DNA from 4 places in the Erwinia sp. Eh17-17 genome. Region 1 is predicted to be linked to each of the others. Evidence: predicted binding sites of a transcription regulator. Region 1 holds the regulator's gene; each other region holds the start of a gene.
What was found. The regulator PhoB, encoded in region 1, activates phosphate uptake and scavenging genes when phosphate is short. The targets are predictions, from matches to a motif close to CTGTCATAAAACTGNCNNAT.
Positions count from the first base shown of each region.

Region 2: phoA (alkaline phosphatase) is a predicted target of PhoB. The motif match lies at 1,516-1,535, and genes of this name have one in related genera.
Region 3: ugpB (sn-glycerol-3-phosphate ABC transporter substrate-binding protein UgpB) is a predicted target of PhoB. The motif match lies at 1,963-1,982, and genes of this name have one in related genera.
Region 4: pitA (inorganic phosphate transporter PitA) is a predicted target of PhoB. The motif match lies at 1,501-1,520, and genes of this name have one in related genera.

Region 1 is NZ_JBDFQT010000002.1:834,513-837,631, reverse strand. Features, by position in the region: gene sbcD (exonuclease subunit SbcD) at 1-532, opposite strand, end outside; gene phoB (phosphate response regulator transcription factor PhoB) at 869-1,558, shown strand; gene phoR (phosphate regulon sensor histidine kinase PhoR) at 1,582-2,895, shown strand; gene ABEH87_RS09365 (PstS family phosphate ABC transporter substrate-binding protein) at 2,915-3,119, shown strand, end outside.
Region 2 is NZ_JBDFQT010000001.1:522,355-525,473, forward strand. Features, by position in the region: gene ABEH87_RS02260 (NADPH-dependent oxidoreductase) at 1-391, opposite strand, end outside; tRNA gene ABEH87_RS02265 (tRNA-Ser) at 1,270-1,357, opposite strand; gene phoA (alkaline phosphatase) at 1,608-3,011, shown strand.
Region 3 is NZ_JBDFQT010000004.1:96,984-100,102, forward strand. Features, by position in the region: gene ugpA (sn-glycerol-3-phosphate ABC transporter permease UgpA) at 1-442, opposite strand, end outside; gene ugpB (sn-glycerol-3-phosphate ABC transporter substrate-binding protein UgpB) at 560-1,876, opposite strand; gene livF (high-affinity branched-chain amino acid ABC transporter ATP-binding protein LivF) at 2,167-2,880, opposite strand; gene livG (high-affinity branched-chain amino acid ABC transporter ATP-binding protein LivG) at 2,882-3,119, opposite strand, start outside.
Region 4 is NZ_JBDFQT010000004.1:165,167-168,285, forward strand. Features, by position in the region: gene ABEH87_RS13215 (transcriptional regulator) at 1-44, shown strand, start outside; gene ABEH87_RS13220 (NAD(P)/FAD-dependent oxidoreductase) at 189-1,373, opposite strand; gene pitA (inorganic phosphate transporter PitA) at 1,615-3,114, shown strand.

The sequences.
Region 1 (3,119 bases):
CCGCGCGCTGCGTCAGCGCTTCCTGCCAGCAGCGCTGATAGTGTTCGGTAATGGCTTCCAGCAGGCTTTGCTGTTTTTCGCGCCCTGACTGCCCGCTCTGGCTGCGCAGAATATCGCGCGGACGCAGAAAAGGAATGGCGCACAGCAGCGCGCCCGGCGAGCCATCGCGCTTGTTGAGCAGCAGCACCTGCTGGCGTACATCTTCGCTGGCGGCGGCGATCACCCTGGTATTCAGGCAGGCCAGCAGCTCGCGTGACTCGTTCAGCATCGCCACCGAATCATGGTTACCGCCCAGCACCACCAGCTGGCAGCCGGTTTGCTGCAGTTTCACCACAAAGCGGTTATACAGCTCGCGCGCGTAGCTCGGCGGCGAGCCGGTATCAAAAATATCGCCTGCCACGATAATCGCATCGGCCTGCTGCGCTTCCGCCTGCTCCAGCAGCCAGTCAAGAAAAGCCTGGTGCTCGGCCGCCCGGCTTTTGGTATAAAAAAACTGGCCGAGATGCCAGTCAGCGGTGTGGAGGATGCGCATATAACGTCCTGTCAGCAGAAAAACGTGAGCCTGATTATAAACACTTCATACTTCAAGTTGCATGTGCGTTGGCGGCCCCGGTTCACACTGTCATAGCGTTTTTTGTGCTCCGGGGGATGATGGGGCCCATCACCGTGACGCACCCTGCGGGTCAGCGTTTGCCGTCTTCCGGTCACTCAAAATATTTTGGGTATTAACAGGATTAACCGATCGCGCTTCATCTTTTTAAATCATGCTGAATTTCAGGGGGTGCTTTTTTCATAAAAGTGTCATAAAACTGACGCATAATGGCGCCGCATATCCCCGTGAAAGCCGTCAACAGCCGCAGGAGTAATAATGCCTAAGCGCATTCTGGTAGTGGAAGATGAAGCACCAATCCGTGAAATGTTATGTTTCGTTCTGGAACAAAATGACTACCAGCCGATTGAGGCCGAGGATTATGACAGTGCAGTAAATCTGTTGATTGAGCCCTGGCCAGACTTAATTCTGCTGGACTGGATGTTACCCGGCGGTTCCGGCATCCAGTTTATTAAGCACCTGAAGCGTGAAGCCATGACCCGTGATATTCCGGTGATGATGCTGACCGCGCGTGGCGAAGAGGAAGACCGCGTGCGCGGCCTGGAAGTGGGCGCCGACGATTACATTACGAAACCGTTCTCGCCAAAAGAGCTGGTGGCTCGTATTAAGGCCGTGATGCGCCGCATTTCACCGATGGCGGTGGAAGAAGTGATCGAGATGCAGGGCCTGAGCCTGGATCCGTCATCACACCGCGTCATGTCCGACACCCAGCCGCTGGAAATGGGGCCGACCGAGTATAAGCTGCTGCACTTCTTTATGACCCACCCTGAACGTGTCTACAGCCGTGAACAGTTGCTAAACCATGTCTGGGGAACTAACGTTTACGTCGAAGATCGTACCGTAGACGTTCACATTCGTCGATTGCGTAAAGCGCTGGAGCTGACCGGGCACGATCGTATGGTGCAGACCGTTCGCGGAACAGGTTATCGTTTCTCTGCACGCTATTGATTGTTCGCGCTGGAGTCTGAACCGTGTTGGAACGCCTCTCCTGGAAGAGATTATTGTCTGAGCTGCTGCTCGCCAGCCTGCCCGCGCTGATTTTGGGGCTGCTGGTGGGTGGGCTGCCCTGGCTGCTGTTAGTCTCAGTGCTGTGCGTACTGGGTTTTCATTTCAACAATTTACTTCGACTTTCTCACTGGCTGTGGGTTGATCGCAGCATGACGCCTCCCAGCGGGCGCGGCAGCTGGGAACCGCTGTTTTACGGCCTGTATCAAATGCAGGCGCGTAACCGCCGCCGCCGCCGTGAACTCGGTCATCTGATTAAACGCTTTCGCAGCGGGGCGGAATCGCTGCCCGATGCGGTGGTACTGACGACCGAAGAAGGCACTATTTTCTGGTGTAATGGCCTGGCACAGCAGATGCTGGGACTGCGCTGGCCGGAAGATAACGGCCAGAACATCCTTAACCTGCTGCGTTACCCGGAGTTTACCCGCTATCTGCGCCAGCGTGATTTCTCACGTCCTCTGACGCTGGTCCTCAACAGCCACCGCCATCTGGAATTTCGCGTCATGTCTTACACTGAAGGACAGTGGCTGCTGGTGGCGCGCGATGTCACCCAGATGCACCAGCTGGAAGGTGCGCGGCGAAACTTTTTTGCCAACGTCAGCCATGAACTGCGCACGCCGTTAACCGTGTTGCAGGGTTATCTGGAGATGATGAACGATTCCGTGCTGGAGGGCAGCCTGCGTGATAAGGCGCTGCACACCATGCAGGTACAGACCAAACGCATGGATAGCCTGGTAAAACAGCTGCTGACGCTGTCGCGCATTGAAGCGGCCCCGGCACTGGATTTACAGGAAAAAGTTGATGTGCCGATGATGCTGCGGGTGTTGCAGCGTGAAGCGGAGACGCTGAGTAACGGGCGTCATGATATTCACTTCCATACTGATCCGCATCTGCGCGTCTACGGTAACGATGAGCAGCTGCGCAGCGCGATCTCAAACCTGGTGTATAACGCGGTCAACCACACGCCTGACGGCACGCGTATCGATGTCAGCTGGCTGCGCAGCAGTCAGGGGGCGCAGTTTAAGGTCAAAGATAACGGACCGGGTATTGCGCCGGAGCATCTGCCACGCCTGACGGAACGCTTCTACCGCGTTGATAAGGCACGTTCGCGCAATACGGGCGGCAGCGGGCTGGGGCTGGCCATCGTGAAACACGCTCTGAGCCATCACAATACCCGGCTGGATATCAGCAGTACGCCCGACAGAGAGACCTGTTTCAGCTTCCAGCTGCCACCAAGGTTGATTGTTAGTGCTGAACTGGCTGAGAATGCGCTGCGTTAAGTCTCACGGAATTCGTTAAATGAAAACGTTAATCGCTCTGGTATTACTGCTGGTCAGTTCCCAGGCCCCGGCGAAAGAGGGCATGCTGGCAGGCAACCTGACCAGCGTGGGCTCTGACACGCTGGGTAACCTGATGGCGCTGTGGGGCGAGAGTTTTAATCGTCAGTATCCTGGCGTCAATGTGCAGATCCAGGCGGCCGGTTCATCCACGGCACCGACGGCGC
Region 2 (3,119 bases), on a different contig from region 1:
CGCCAAGACCGTGGGAGCGTGCGGCGGTCATCACTGTCGCCAGCGCAATGCCGATATCGGTCGAACCGGAAATCAGGCTTTCAAGGCTCTGATGCGCAATCTGCTGTTTGCCTTCGGCTTCAATGGCCATCTGGCTTTTATGCATATCCAGCACAAAGGTGATAAACACCGGCGCCTGCGCAATCCACGCCTGGCCACCAGCGATTTCCGCAATGCGTGCGCGGGTAGCGGCGTCACGCACCACGACCAGCGAAACCTGCTGCGAGTTGACGGAGGTTGGAGCACGCCAGGCCGTTTCGATAATGTCATCCAGCACGGCATCGTCAATGGGTTTATCAAGGTAGCTGCGATCGCTGCGATGGCTTTTCAGCAGTTGAGTGACTTCATTCATGGGGAAACCTGGTTGCAATAAAGGAAAAGGGGTCAGGGAAGATAAGATAGTGAAGGTATGGACAATCATATAGCCAGTTTGTGCGGCAGGTCACATTTTGTAGCGCACAGCATGGCAGGTGTGGCCTCATGGAACCCCGGTCGTCGTGGTATTGCGTATTGCGGGCTGACCGGAAAAGAAGGTCAGCCCCTACGAAATGTGATGCCAGGTGTGGCCTCACGGAACCCCGGTCGTCGCGGCGCTGCGCATTGCGGGCGGACCGGAACAGAAGGTCCGCCCCTACGAAGTGATGCCAGGTGTGGCCTTGCGGAACCCGGTCCCCTGTAGTGGACGACCTTTTTTTCCGGTCGTCCATTTTTCCGGTCGTCCAGTTTTCCGGTCGTTCAGTTTTCCGGTCGTCCATTTTTCCGGTCGTCCATTTTTTCCGGTCGCCGTGGTGTGATATCCAGGTGTTGCGGATTGCAGGCAAAAAAAAAGTCTGAACGTGAGTTCAGACTTTTTTCTGGGAATATGGTGGTGAGAGAGGGGGAGCACTCGCGCCATCCCTGGCGCTCGCCCTTCGGGCAGCCTGCGGCTGTGCAAAACGGCTATCCTGCCGTTTTGTCGAACCTTGGCGAGGGTTCTCACTCCCTCTCTCATTGTGCAAAATGCAAAAAAAAAGTCTGAACGTGAGTTCAGACTTTTTTCTCGGAATATGGTGGTGAGAGAGGGGGATCACTCGCGCCATCCCTGGCGCTCGCCCTTCGGGCAGCCTGCGGCTGTGCAAAACGGCTATCCTGCCGTTTTGTCGAACCCTGGCGAGGGTTCTCACTCCCTCTCTCATTGTGCAAAATGCAAAAAAAAAGTCTGAACGTGAGTTCAGACTTTTTCCCGAAATATGGTGGTGAGAGAGGGGTTCGAACCCTCGATACGTTGCCGTATACACACTTTCCAGGCGTGCTCCTTCAGCCACTCGGACACCTCACCATAATTTTACTGCCGTTACCCGCAGGGGGCAACGGGGCGCTACTATAGGCAGTCGCGGGGAATGGGTCAAGCAGTATTTTTCCCTGTGGTTCTATTCGCTTAACTCATGAGCAATGGCAAAAATCCCGCCATCACCCTGCCTGAAAGGTGAAATCTTAATGTCATCTGTCTGACGCAAAAATGAAATAGTTGTATCGCACACTGGCACCTGGAAACATTAAGTTAAATTTATTCATGGAGATCGCCAATAATGAAACCTCAAGCCTTTGCTCTTTCCCTGCTGACGTCCCTGATCTGTTCTTCCGCCGTGGCGGATGTGGCGACATGGAACCGCGCCGCCCACGGGGATATCACCCAGCCAGGCGGGGCGCGACGTCTCAGCGAAGATCAGACCGCAGCGCTTAAAGCGTCGTTGAGCAATACGACGGCGAAAAATGTCATTCTGCTGATTGGCGATGGTATGGGGGATTCTGAAATTACGGCTGCACGTAACTATGTCGAAGGGGCGGGCGGTTTCTTTAAAGGGATTGATGCCCTGCCGTTGACCGGGCAGTACACCCACTACTCGCTGGATAAGAAAACCCATAAACCGGATTATGTCACCGATTCTGCGGCCTCGGCCACTGCCTGGGCAACCGGCGTAAAGTCTTATAACGGCGCAATCGGCGTCGATGTTAACGGCAAGGATCATTCCACGCTGCTGGAGCTGGCCAGAGCTGCCGGTAAAGCAACGGGTAACGTCTCTACCGCCGAACTGGAAGATGCCACCCCGGCAGCGCAGATCGCCCACGTTACCTCGCGTAAATGCTACGGTCCGGTGAAAACCAGTGAGCTTTGCGCCAGTAACGCTCTGGAAAAAGGGGGGAAAGGATCCATCGCGGAACAGCTGCTGAATGCGCGTGCGGATGTGACGTTTGGCGGCGGCGGTAAAACCTTTAGCGAAACGGCGAAAGCGGGCGAGTGGCAGGGTAAGACGCTGGCAGAGCAGGCGAAGCTGCGCGGCTATCAGCTGGTCAACGATCTTGATGGCATGAATGCCCTGACGGAAGCCAGCGATGACAAACCGGTGCTTGGCCTGTTTGCTGACGGCAACATGCCGGTGCGCTGGAAAGGGCCAAAAGCGACTTATCACGGCAACCTTGAGGGCAAACCGGTTACCTGTGAAGTGAACGCGGAACGTCCGGCCTCAGTGCCGACGCTGGCGCAGATGACCGATAAAGCTATCACCCTGTTAAGCCGCAAAGAGCAGGGCTTTTTCCTGCAGGTGGAAGGGGCTTCCATCGATAAGCAGGATCATGCCGCCAATCCGTGCGGTCAGATCGGAGAAACGGTGGATCTGGATGAGGCCGTGCAGAAAGCGCTGGAGTTTGCGCGCAAAGATGGCAATACGCTGGTGATTGTCACCGCCGACCACGCGCACTCCAGCCAGATTATTGCCAATGACAGCAAGGCACCGGGCCTGACGCAGACGTTGATCACCAAAGACGGCAGCCCGATGACCATCAGCTACGGCAACTCGGAAGAAGATTCCCAGGGCCATACCGGCACGCAGCTGCGCATTGCGGCTTATGGCCCGCATGCGGCCAACGTGGTGGGCCTGACCGATCAGACCGACCTGTTCTATACCATCAGGGCCGCGCTCGATATCAAATAAAGGTCACCTGCTGACGGAGGCTGCGCCCGTACGGCGGCCTCCGCAATCTTTCATTCACGGTGTTGCCCCTGCGGCAGTACCTGTTGTCGAACCCTGGCGAGGGTTCTC
Region 3 (3,119 bases), on a different contig from region 1:
AGCTGTACCCCATCAGCCCCAGGAAATGGGTAATCAGGCCGAGGCCCGGACTGAACAGAAACATCCACAGTACCGCCGCCACCGCAGGAGCCACCGCATAAGGCAGCAACATCAGCGTCTGATAAAAACGTTTCAGGCGCAGCACATAGTCCACCAGCGCGGCAAACAGCAGGGACACCACCAGGCCGATCACGGTCACCAGACCGCTGAAGACCATCGTGGTCCAGAAAGAGTCCAGGTAGTAGCGGTCACTAAACAGGCGGATAAAGTTTTCCAGCCCGACAAAGGTGCTGGAGATGCCGAAAGGATCGACGTTTTGTACCGAGTACCACAGGGCTTCACCGGCTGGCCAGAGGAAAAAAATGATGGTGATCAACAGCTGAGGCAGCACCAGCAGATAGGGCAGCGCTTTGGCGCGAAAGACGGGACGGGGTTGGGACATAGCGGTTTATCTCGTGCAAAAAACGTTGTAGGGGCCAGCCGTTGTTCTGGCCGGCCCTGGCGGGCGGATCGTTGATCCGCCCCTACGTCAGGGGGTCAAAGACCCACCCGATCACTCTTACCGGGTTTGTTGTTCGAAGCGACGCAGCAGCTGATTACCACGCTCAACGGCGCTATCCAGAGCCGCCTGCGGGGTTTTCTTGCCGGTCCAGACGCTTTCCAGCTCTTCATCCACCACGGTACGGATCTGCGGCATATTGCCCAGACGCATCCCTTTGGTGTACGGCAGCGGGTCCTTGTTCAGCATCTGACGGGTAGCAATATCAGCCCCTGGGTTCTTATCGTAGAAGCCCTGCTGTTTGGTCAGCTCATAGGCGGCGGTAGTAATCGGCAGGTAGCCGGTTTTCTGGTGCCATTCGGCGGCAATTTCTGGTTTGGCCAGGAACTGCATGAATTTGGCCACGCCTTTGTAGGTCTCTGCGTCTTTGTTCTTCATCACCCACAGGCTGGCACCGCCGATAATGGCGTTCTGTGGTGCATTCGGCACGGTGGCATCGTATGGCATCATGCCCACGCCATAGTTGAATTTGGCATGGCTGCGGATATCGGCCAGTGAGCCGGAAGATGCGGTGGTGATGGCGCAGTCGCCGTTGTAGAACTTGGCGGTAGACTCATCTTTACGGCCGAAGTAGGTGAAATCACCCTTCTTGTTCATCTCTTCCAGCAGGGCGATGTGGCGAACCTGTACCGGTTTGTTGAACTCCAGTACCGCATCGGTGCCGTCGAAACCGTTGTTTTTCGTCGCAACAGGCAGACCGTGCCAGGCGCTGAAGTTCTCAATCTGGATCCAGCCCTGCCAGCCGCTGGCGTAACCACAGGTCATGCCCGCTTTACGTAGGGCGGCGGAGTATGTCGCCAGGTCCTGCCAGGTTTTTGGTGGCTGCTCAGGGTCAAGACCGGCTTTTTTGAAGGCGTCTTTGTTGTAGTACAGCACCGGGGTGGAGCTGTTAAACGGCTGGGAGATCAGCTGACCTTTCGCATCGCTGTAGTAGCCCGCGACGGCCGGGACAAACTGCTTAGGATCCATCGCGATGCCCGCGTTCTTAAACACTTCGTTCACCGGAACAATCGCTTTCGACGACATCATGGTCGCCGTACCCACTTCGTACACCTGCAAAATCGCTGGCGCTTTGCCAGAACGGATTGCTGCGATACCGGCTGACATACTCTGCTCGTAGTTACCTTTGTAGGTCGGTACGATCTTATAGTCAGGGTTTTCAGCGTTGAAGCGGGTTGCCAGCGAGTTAACTTCTTCACCCAGCGCACCTTCCATTGAGTGCCAGAACGGGATCTCGGTGGCGGCCAGCGCACTGGCGCTGAAGGTCAGTCCCAGTACCACGCTTATTGCGGTGTGACGAAATGCGAATGATGACATGTCGGTTTCCTGTGCCCGGTATTGTAAAGCGCGATATCGCGCATTCTTTTATTCGGGAGGTAACATGACACGCGAAAATGACAGAAAAATAACAGGTTTATGACTACGAGGTGACAGCAAGGTGACGGTATACGTCGGTTAGATCGTGGAGATCATTGGCACGGGCCGACCGGAAAAAATGACCGTCCCAAAGGGCCGACCGGAAAAAATGACCGTCCCAAAGGGCCGACCGGAAAAATGACCGTCCCAAAGGGCCGACCGGAAAAAATGGTCGGCCCCTACGGGGGGCATCATCCGCCCAGATAGGCGCTTCTGACGGCTTCATTAGCTAACAGCGCATCGCCGGTGTCTTCCAGCACGACGTGACCATTTTCGAGCACATAGCCACGATCGGCCAGCTTCAGCGCCTGATTGGCATTCTGCTCGACAAGGAAAATCGTCATGCCTTCCTGACGCAGCTGCTCGATGGTGTCGAAGATCTGCTGGATAATAATCGGCGCCAGGCCGAGCGACGGCTCATCGAGCAGCAGCATACGTGGCTGGCTCATCAGCGCACGACCAATGGCCAGCATCTGCTGCTCACCGCCCGACATGGTGCCGGCACGCTGGACCCGGCGCTCGTACAGACGCGGGAACAGCTCATACACGCGCTTAATGCGCTGCTGATACTGCTGACGCTCGGCAAAGAAGCCGCCCATTGCCAGGTTTTCGTCCACCGTCATACGCGAGAATACGCGACGGCCTTCCGGCACTATCGCAATCGCCTCACGCATGATGCGCGCCGTCTGCCAGTCGGTAATGTCTTTACCGTCGAAGGTGACCGACCCTTCGGTGGCTCGCGGCTCACCGCACAGCGTGCCGAGAATAGTGGTTTTACCCGCGCCGTTCGCGCCGATCAGGGTGACAATTTCGCCCTGATTAATATGCAGACTGACGTTGTGCAGCGCCTGGATTTTACCGTAGTGCGCGCTGATGTTATTCAGGGAAAGCATTGCCTGACTCATGTTATGCCTCTCCCAGGTAAGCTCGGATCACGTCCGGATTGTTGCGGATCTCATCCGGCGTACCGTTCGCCAGCGGCGTCCCCTGATTCACCACGTAGATGCGGTCAGAAATACCCATTACCAGTTTCATATCGTGTTCAATCAACAGTACCGAAACGTTGTGCTGGTTGCGCAGTTCGGCAATCAGCTCGTCCAGTTCGTGGGTTTCTTTCGGGTTCAGACCGGCCGCCGGTTCATCC
Region 4 (3,119 bases), on a different contig from region 1:
GCCGCCATCCGCATTTTTCACTGGCACCGCTGCAGTCCCGATAAAGGGGCTTGGCTGAAGGGCTCCGGACTGACCGGAACCCTCTGCTGTGCTCCCGATGACTTCAGATGCGATTGCAGCTCTGAACAGACCTGGCGCAGTGCGGTTTTCACCGCTGGCTGATTGCTCAGGGCATTGAGCAGACCCTGTTACAGCGCCTGCGCGCACGCCCAGGCGGAGCTCCACGCCCACTGGAAGTTATACCCTCCCAGCCAGCCGGTCACATCGACCACTTCACCGATAAAATAGAGGCCCGGCACATCGCGGGCTTCCATGGTTTTTGAGGAGAGCTGCGTGGTGTCGACGCCGCCGAGCGTCACTTCCGCCGTGCGATAACCTTCGGTGCCGTTCGGCTGCACTTTCCACTGGTGCAATGCGTTCGCCAGATCGGCCTGCTGGCGGCTGTTCAGCTGTTTCAGCGTGCATTCCGGTACGCTGCCCAGCAGCTGCAGGCACTCGACAAGGCGCTTCGGCAGCAGTTTTGCCAGGGTGTTTTTCAGGCTCTGATTCGGATGACTGTGACGCTCATCGTTGATAAACGCATCGATGTCCTGACCAGGGGAGAGGTTAACCGTAACAAACTCACCCGGCAGCCAGTAGCTGGACAGTTGCAGCACCGCCGGGCCGGAGAGGCCGCGATGGGTGAACAGCAGCGCTTCTTTAAACACCGTACCGTCTTCAGCGGTCAGCACCGATGGCACCGACACGCCGGACAGCGTCTGAAGCTGTTCCAGCAGCGGCTTATGCAGGGTAAACGGCACCAGTCCGGCGCGGGTCGGGAACACCTTCAGACCGAACTGTTCAGCGATTTTGTAGCCAAACGGGGACGCCCCCAGGCCCGGCATCGACAGCCCGCCGCTGGCAATCACCAGCTTTTCTGCCTGCACTTGCGCACCGTTCAGCTGGAGCATATAGCCGCTGTCGTCACGGGTAACGGAGACAACCTCACTGCGCAGACGCAGCGTTACCTGGCCCTGTTCACACTCTTTCAGCAGCAGATCGACCACCTGCTGCGCGGAGTCATCACAGAACAGCTGGCCGAGGGTTTTCTCATGCCAGGCAATGCCGTGGCGATTGATCAGATCGATGAAGTCCCACTGGGTATAGCGCGCCAGGGCAGACTTACAGAAATGCGGGTTATGTGACAGATACGCGGCGGGTTCAGTATAGAGGTTGGTAAAGTTACAGCGACCGCCGCCCGACATCAGAATTTTACGTCCGGCTTTTTTGCCATTATCAATCAACAGTACGCGCCGCCCTTTCTGACCCGCCTGGGCTGCGCAAAACAGGCCAGCTGCGCCTGCACCAATTACGATAACGTCAAATTTTTCCACCACACACTCCGCGCCGACCTGCAAAAACGCTGATTGTAGTGAGTTGGCCTCCGGGATGCCAGTGTCACGCCAGATCGGCGCTGAAACATTTTGTAACCTCATGATTTAAAAATGCTTTCGCCTGAAATTTTCACGCTACTGACACATTAATGTCAAAAAAAGTCTATATTTCCCTTCCCCCCGGCGTAGTTTGTCGCTGATAATGCGCCGCGTTCATGTCCTCCAAAATGGCGTAACGCTTATGCTACATCTGTTTGCTGGTCTTGATTTACATACCGGCCTGTTCCTGGTTCTTGCTCTGTTGTTTGTATTATTTTATGAGGCAATCAATGGCTTCCACGATACGGCCAACGCGGTAGCAACCGTAATTTATACCCGTGCAATGCGATCGCAGTTAGCGGTGGTGATGGCCGGGGTGTTCAACTTCTTTGGTGTGCTGCTGGGCGGCTTAAGCGTAGCTTATGCAATTGTCCATCTGCTCCCCACCGATCTCCTGCTTAACGTTGGTTCTGCTCACGGTCTGGCGATGGTCTTCTCCATGCTGCTGGCAGCTATCATCTGGAATCTTGGTACCTGGTATTTCGGGTTACCGGCCTCCAGCTCCCACACCCTGATCGGTGCCATTATCGGTATTGGCCTCACCAACGCGTTGCTGACTGGCACCTCGGTGGTTGATGCGCTCAATATTCCTAAGATGATTGGCATCTTCATGTCGTTGATTATTTCACCGATTGTTGGCCTGGTCGTCGCGGGTGGACTGGTGTTTCTGCTGCGCCGTTACTGGAATGGCAGTAAAAAACGTCAGCGTGTCCACATGACCCCGGCTGAACGTGAAAAGATCGACGGCAAGAAAAAGCCACCGTTCTGGACGCGGACCGCGTTGATTGTCTCGGCGATTGGCGTCAGCTATTCGCACGGTGCAAACGACGGTCAGAAAGGTATCGGCCTGATTATGCTGGTGCTGATTGGCGTGGCACCGGCGGGCTTTGTGGTCAATATGAACTCCAGCGGTTATGACATCACGCGCACGCGCGATGCGGTTAACCACCTGGAGCAGTATTACGATCAGCATGCGGCATCGCTGACACACATCATCCAGATGACGCCTCCGGCGCTGCCAACCCCGGAAGAAGTGCCGTCAGGCCCGAAAGAGTTCCACTGCGATGCAGCACGCGCGCTGTCTGCTATCCAGCGAGCGCAGGGTCTGCTGAACAATCTCACCAGCTATGACACGCTCAGCGTCGAGCAGCGCAGCCAGCTGCGTCGCCTGCTGATGTGCATCGCGGATACCGCAGAAAAAACTGCCAAGCTGCCGGAAACCACGTCAGACGACAAACGTTTCCTCAGCAAGCTGAAAGGCGACCTGCTGAATACCGTTGAGTATGCCCCGGTGTGGATTATTCTGGCCGTAGCGTTAGCGCTGTCGCTGGGTACGATGATTGGCTGGCGCCGTGTTGCCACCACCATCGGTGAGAAAATCGGTAAGAAAGGGATGACTTACGCCCAGGGGATGTCGGCGCAGATGACGGCCGCGGTCTCTATCGGCGTGGCGAGTTATACCGGAATGCCGGTATCTACCACCCACGTGCTCTCCTCTTCCGTTGCCGGTACGATGCTGGTTGACGGCGGTGGCGTTCAGGGCCGCACCATTAAGAACATCCTGCTGGCGTGGGTGTTAACCCTGCCGGTGTCGATTGTGCTTTCCGGTGTGCTGTACTGGCTGGCGTTGAAATTGATTTGATATGG